One region of the Pseudomonas sp. AC229 genome, then DNA from elsewhere that is predicted to be linked to it. Evidence: riboswitches for the same ligand, from Rfam matches in the RefSeq annotation. Region 1 holds a riboswitch; each other region holds the start of a gene.

Evidence for each region. A riboswitch is a leader RNA that binds a small molecule or an ion and turns the genes downstream of it on or off. The one in region 1 is predicted to bind cobalamin.
Region 2: another riboswitch for cobalamin. It lies ahead of cobW (cobalamin biosynthesis protein CobW); the one in region 1 lies ahead of cobO (cob(I)yrinic acid a,c-diamide adenosyltransferase).
Region 3: another riboswitch for cobalamin. It lies ahead of AC0IW7_RS21295 (TonB-dependent receptor domain-containing protein); the one in region 1 lies ahead of cobO (cob(I)yrinic acid a,c-diamide adenosyltransferase).

The regions. Positions count from the first base shown of each region.
Region 1 is NZ_CEEDHK010000008.1:222,729-224,985, forward strand. It holds gene AC0IW7_RS13560 (cobyrinate a,c-diamide synthase) at 1-377, opposite strand, end outside; gene cobO (cob(I)yrinic acid a,c-diamide adenosyltransferase) at 377-988, opposite strand; cobalamin riboswitch at 1,138-1,375, opposite strand; gene AC0IW7_RS13570 (methyl-accepting chemotaxis protein) at 1,600-2,257, shown strand, end outside.
Region 2 is NZ_CEEDHK010000006.1:185,631-187,887, reverse strand. It holds gene AC0IW7_RS10480 (helix-turn-helix domain-containing protein) at 27-305, opposite strand; gene AC0IW7_RS10475 (HipA domain-containing protein) at 302-769, opposite strand; cobalamin riboswitch at 1,063-1,271, shown strand; gene cobW (cobalamin biosynthesis protein CobW) at 1,383-2,257, shown strand, end outside.
Region 3 is NZ_CEEDHK010000016.1:134,464-136,720, reverse strand. It holds gene AC0IW7_RS21300 (methyl-accepting chemotaxis protein) at 1-598, shown strand, start outside; cobalamin riboswitch at 658-889, shown strand; gene AC0IW7_RS21295 (TonB-dependent receptor domain-containing protein) at 979-2,257, shown strand, end outside.

The sequences.
Region 1 (2,257 bases):
GTTTGCGCCATGCCGGAACCGTCAATCAGGGCCAGCACTGGCACGCCGAAGTGACGGGCCAAATCGGCGGCCGATGGCGTGCCGTCGAACAGGCCCATGACGCCCTCAATCAGAATCAGATCAGCCTCGGCGGCGGCTTCCCAGAGCAGGCGGCGGCTTTCCGCTTCGCCGACCATCCACAAATCCAACTGGTACACCGGCGCACCGCTGGCGCGGGCAAGAATCATGGGGTCGAGAAAGTCAGGCCCGCATTTGAACACCCGCACCCGTTTGCCTTGGCGTGTGTGCAAGCGCGCCAGGGCGGCGGTGACCGTGGTTTTGCCCTGGCCGGACGCCGGTGCGGCGATCAACAGCGCGGGGCATGCATGGCTCTGCATCAGAACTCCACCCCGGCCTGGGCTTTGACGCCGGATTTGAACGCGTGCTTGACCATGGCCATTTCGGTCACGGTGTCGGCGGCTTCAATGAGCGCAGGCGGCGCGCCACGGCCAGTGGCGACCACGTGCTGAAATTCCGGACGGCCGCCGATGTCGGCAAGCACGGTGTCGAGGTCGAGGTAGTTGTGTTTGAGGGCGATGTTCAGCTCGTCGAGCACCACCAGGCCGATGGCCGGGTCGTTGAGCATGTCTTTGGCCACGGCCCAGGCGGCGACTGCTTTGTCGATGTCGCGCTGGCGGTCCTGGGTGTCCCAGGTGTAGCCCTCGCCCATCACGTGGTAGCTAACTTCTTCGGGGAAGCGGCGGAAGAAGCGTTCTTCACCCGTGCTGGCCGCGCCTTTGATGAACTGCACCACGCCCACTTTCATGCCATGGCCCAAGGCCCGCGCGACCATGCCAAACGCCGAGCTGCTTTTGCCTTTGCCATTGCCGGTGTGCACCAGCAGCAGGCCGTATTCGTTCTGGGCCTGGGCGATTTTCTCGTCGATAAGGGCTTTTTTACGGGCCATGCGCGCCTTGTGGCGGGCGTCGCGTTCTGCGGATTCGCTCATTGCGGTCTCAGCTCTTCAACATCAATTGTCCACGCCGGGAAAACCCGCGCGAGGCGGCGGTTTTCCAACGGCTTGGTTGAGGCTAGCGGAGAACGGCAGACGCAGGGATTGCAGGCAATCACCCGACGCCAGACAAAGCCCTCCGCAATGCCGTGGTACTGCGACAGGCCGGTCTCCGGGCTAATGAGCGCGGCCACTGATGGCCAACAGAACAGCGCGCCTTCCCGTGTTCAACACAGTGGCTAGTGCGGTGTTCAGCTCAATTACCGTTGCGGGGGCAGCGTCGGCTTGTGCCGTTTCTTTTGTACGCGCAACACGTACAAAACAAGCGGGACCGACTTCCCTGTTTCACCGCCAAATGGCGGCACCTGAAGCGAGGGTGGCAGGTTAGAGGGTTGCAGGTTGAGCGTCAATTCGGCGGGCGTCGCCAACTCGGCGCACTTCTGTATAGGGGAAACCCCTACAAAGCCTGTAGGGGGTGCCCCGATTTTTCGCTTAGCCGCGGCTGCCTATAGTTCACCCAACTTGAACCTGGTCGGGAATTTGCCGTGTTGGCCTATTGCGCGCTTTACCTTGGAGTTGTCATCAGCCTGGTTGGCCTGGGCGTGTCCATGCCGTGGTTGGCCGGTGCCGGTCTGGCGGTTACCGCCTTGGCTGGCGTGTTTGTACGGCCGAGCAAGGCGCCCGTGGCCGAGCCGGTTTACGTTGAAGAAACCGCGCCAACCCTGGACAACCAACCGCTGCTCAGCGCCCTGCTGCCGACCTGGAACGACAACCTTGGCCAGGTGCGCCAATTGCTGGGCAGCAATGTCAGCGCGCTGTTCGAGCGCTTCGCCAGTTTGGTCGACCGCCTGCAACAAACCCTCAACCGTTCCGAAAGCGTGCTCGGCAACAACGGCATCGGCGACAGCCTGCGCACCGCCAATGCGCGCCTCGACGAAGTAACCAGCGCTTTCCACGCCGCCAGCGACAACCGCAAGCAATTGCTCGCCACCGTCGGCCACCTGAACAGCTATGCCAGCGAATTGCAGAGCATGTCCAAGCATGTGCAAGACATCGCCAGCCAAACCAACCTGCTCGCCCTCAACGCCGCCATCGAGGCCGCCCGTGCCGGTGAATACGGCCGGGGTTTCTCGGTGGTCGCCGATGAGGTGCGCAAACTCTCCAGCCTGTCGGCCGAAACCGGGCAGCGCATGGTCGAGAAAGTGGGCGAGATCAACAAAGCCATCCAGTCCACCGTCGGCGCTGCGGATCAGCTGTCGGCCAGCG
Region 2 (2,257 bases), on a different contig from region 1:
TGGTGGGCAGATCACTCAGGCGGCCCTCACACCGTGCGCTTGAGGGCCACAATGCCGACCGTCAAGCCGAACGGGCGCATCACCTTGTTCAGCGATTTCACTGTCGGATTGCCCGCGTCCTGCTCCAACTGCAACAGGCTGCGCTCGGACATTTTGCACAGCTTGGCGAATTTGGCCTGGCTAAGGCCGGTGACCTCTTGGCGTAGCCGGCTCACGGCCTGACCCAGCGTAAGGCTGCCTTCGCTGAGCGCCTCGTGAATCTCCCGGATCAGCCTGCCGCGCTCCTCGATATCCAGGTTTTTCACAGCAAATCTCCTTTGCCCAAATACGCCGTCAAATCGCTCAGATGCACGGCCGGGTGGCGCCAGGTCGCGGGCGGCAGCGGCTGGCTCGCCAGAATGTCTGGCAAGGCGAGCAGCGTTTGGGCCTGGGCGCGCAAACGATCAAACGCGTCATCGGCGTTGACCCAGCGGCTTAGCGAAGCGCACGCCATGCGCCAGTTCACTTCACCGGCCTGTTCAATCGGCGGCGCCCACTTGGTGGTGCGACTGATGGCCTCGTCATCCATGACCATGGGCGCCAAGTCATAAATGGGCGCCAGACGTAGCGAAGCATCGCCACGAATAATTGCCGTGTTGCGCCCGTGGTTGTCCGAGTTACCGAGAATTTTGTTGAGTAGGTCGCGGCGCAGGTATTCGCCGATTAACGCGTCCAGTTGGTCGCGCTGGCCGGTGTCGATCCACAGTCCGGCCAGTAGCTCGATTACCAAAGTGGCAGCCGCCTGAAAAGCCCTTCTGCGCGTCGAGGAAACGCACCTGCATCGCGTCGTGCCAGACGCCATCGGTAAACAACTGGAAGGTCAGGTTCATAGGGGCTCACCGCACTATAGTGCGGAAAACTATAGCGTTAGCCCTGCAAAACCGCAATTTAGTGCGGTAAAACAAGCGAAATCAGGACTTATTCCGCACTATATTGCGGTTTTATCAGGGTGATTTAACCGATTGCCGCAATGTAATACGGTAGGCCACCCACGGCGAATTTGACCCATCCCCCACCACTGCGTAGCCTTGCTCGCTTCGAGGTCTCGGCGCATTTGCGCCAGAGCTAAGAGGGAACGCGGTGCGCTGAACAGCCAGGCCGCGGCTGCCCCCGCAACTGTAAACGACCGGCTTTCTTCCAGTGCCACTGCCACGCGCGGGAAGGCGAGGAAAGCGGCCCGCATCAAGGGCCATGTCGTGAGCCAGGAGACCTGCCTCGAACCTATTCACGACAACCGGGCGGGGTGATCCGGTGGCGAATTCTGCGGTGAGCGCTCTGCTCGCTGCAGCCGTCGCAGCCGCCCGCCGATCCGATTTCGCGCGTATCCAACAGGGCTGCATTCGATGAAAAGCTTGGCCAAACTCCCCGTCACCATCGTCACCGGCTTTCTCGGCGCCGGCAAAACCACGCTGCTGCGCCATATGCTCGACAACGCCGAAGGCCGCCGCATTGCGGTGATCGTCAATGAGTTTGGCGAGCTGGGTATCGACGGTGAAATCCTCAAGCAATGCACCATCGGCTGCACCGAAGAAGAAGCCAACGGCCGCGTCTACGAGCTGGCCAACGGCTGCTTGTGCTGCACAGTGCAAGAGGAGTTCTTCCCGGTAATGCGCGAGCTGGTGGCGCGTCGCGGCGACCTTGACCAAATTCTTATCGAAACCTCGGGCCTGGCCTTGCCCAAGCCGTTGGTACAAGCCTTCAACTGGCCGGAAATTCGCAATGCCTGCACCGTCGATGCGGTGATCACCGTGGTCGACAGCCCTGCCGTTGCCGCCGGCACGTTTGCCGCGTTTCCAGACCAAGTCGACGCACAGCGCCGCGAAGACCCGAACCTGGACCACGAATCGCCGCTGCACGAGCTGTTCGCCGACCAACTGGCCAGCGCCGACCTGGTGATTCTCAACAAAGCCGACCTGCTCAGCCCTGAAGCGCTGGCGGCCGTGCGTGCCGAAGTGGCCGAGGAACTGCCGCCAGCGGTGAAGGTGATCGAAGCGCGCAGTGGCGTGTTGCCTCTGTCGGTGCTGCTGGGCCTGAACTCGGAAACCGAACTGCACATCGACAGCCGCAAAACACACCACGATCTGGAAGACCACGAAGAACACGACCACGACGAGTTCGACTCTTTCTCCGTGGAACTGCCGGAAGTCGAAGAAGCGCAATTGCTGGCCGCGCTCAATGGCCTGGTAGAGCGTCACGGCGTGCTGCGCGTCAAAGGCTT
Region 3 (2,257 bases), on a different contig from region 1:
CCGCCTGGCCAGCCTGGTCAGCGATGCCACCCGCACCATCGAAGGCCTGAGCCAACACACGGTGGCGGTGCAGAGCATCAGCGAAACCATTCGCGGCATCGCCGAGCAGACCAACCTGCTGGCGCTCAATGCCGCCATCGAAGCGGCGCGCGCCGGCGAGTCGGGACGTGGTTTCGCGGTGGTTGCCGAGGAAGTGCGCAACCTGGCACAGCGCACGGCCGAGGCGACGCAAGCCATCGCGCAGAGCCTGGACAGCATGCGCCAGCAAGCCGTGCAGGCGGTTGGCTCAATGCAGCAATGCCAAACCAGCGTCGGCACCAGCGTCGAGCAAGCCACCCAGGCGAACCAGGCCCTGCAGCGCATTCACGAGGAAGTGGCCGGTATGCAAATGCAGATCGGCGAAATCAGCCGCGCCATGCAATCGCAGCGCGACCAGGCTCAAGCCGCCAATCTGCAAGCGCAAACCATCAGTTCAGGCGCGGGCCAAAGCGCCGAGGCCGCGAACCAGACCCAGCTCGCCGCCCGCGCCCTGGAGCGGTTGGTGCTCGACCTGCACAAAGCCGCCAGCCGGCTTGGGCAGGCAGAGCCAAGCGCGTAAACCGCGTTTGCTGCAACGCTGCCCCCTCTTGACCCACCCCGCCGCCACCGCTACGGTGCGCGGCGTTTATCCACGCAGGTGCGTCCGGCTCACACGAGCCCGGCGTTAAACGGGAAGCCGGTGCGCTCCATAGGAGCCATCCCGGCGCTGCCCCCGCAACGGTAATCGACCGCAGCCACGCTGCATGCCCGATCGACACACCACTGGGTTGTACCTGGGAAGGTGATCGCGGCAGGAAAGGATGCCCTTTCAGTCGAGAGCCCGGAGACCGGCCTGCATGGAATCGACTGGTGTTGCGGAGGGCAGCACCATCAAGCGCAGGCGCGTTCACGCGCCACGCTTGCCCATGCCCTCCTCAAAAATCTTTTGAGGAATACTCCATGAAGTACCGACATCTCGCCCTGCCCGCGCTGCTGCTGCCCGTTGTGGTGCAGGCGCAAAGCACTGACCACGCGCTGAAGCTGCAAGAAATGGTCATCACCTCCGGCCGCAACGCCGAGCCGTTAGCGCAGGCCACCGCTGCTGCCACGGTGTTCACCCGCGCTGACATCGAACGCCTACAGCCGCGCTCTATCACCGATCTGCTCACCCGCGTGCCCGGCGTGCAACTGGTGCAGAACGGCGGGCGCGGCAGCAACACCTCGCTATTCATTCGTGGCAGCAGCAACACCCAGAGCCTGATTCTGGTGGACGGTCAACGCGTCGGCTCGGCTTCCGATGGCGGCGCCAGTTTGCAGTTTCTGAGCCTCGAACAAATCGAACGCATTGAGGTGGTACGCGGCTCGCGCTCAGCCTTGTACGGCAGCGATGCGATTGGCGGCGTGGTGCAAATTTTCACTCGCCGAGGCGACAGCGGCTTGCAACCGCGTCTGGCTGTCAGCGCAGGTAGCCATCAAAGTTGGCAGCGCAGCCTGGGCTTGAGCGGCGGCGATGAATACACGCGCTTCAGCCTCAACGGCAGCCTCGACGAAACCGCCGGCAGCGACCGCACGGGGCCGTCCTATGCCGCCGACAGCGACCACGACGCGTACCGCAACAAGGCCCTGAGCTTCAACCTGAGCCACGCATTCAACGAGCGCGTCGAAGGTGGCGTCAGCGTGCTCGACCAACGCGGGCGCAACGAATACGACAACCCGTTCGGTCGCTTCGACATGAGCACCTTTCTCAGCTATCCGCAGCAGCCTTACACCGACTTCAGCCTGAGCAGCGCCAGCGCTTTTCTCGACGCGCAGTTCAACGACCTCTGGAGCAGCCGCTGGGAAGTCGGCCACAGCGAAAGCCGGCAGAAAAGCCAAGACAAACTCAGCGACGAAGTCAGCGTGTTCAACACCTACCGCGACTCGGCTTCGTGGCTGAACACCCTGCAACTGGACGAGCAAAACACCGTGCTCGCCGGGGTAGATTTTTACCAAGACGAGTTGCACAGCAGCACCCAATACGACCAGCAAACGCGCTGGAACCAGGCGGCGTTTGCGCAGCACCGTTTTCAAGGCGACTGGTTCGCCACCGAGCTGGGCGTGCGCCACGACAAGAACGAACAGTTCGGCAGCGAGAACACCTGGAACGGCGCGCTGACCGTGCCGGTGGGCGACAGCACTTCGGTGATCGCCTCCTACAGCGAAGGCTTCCGCGCACCGACTTACAACGAGCTGTACTGGC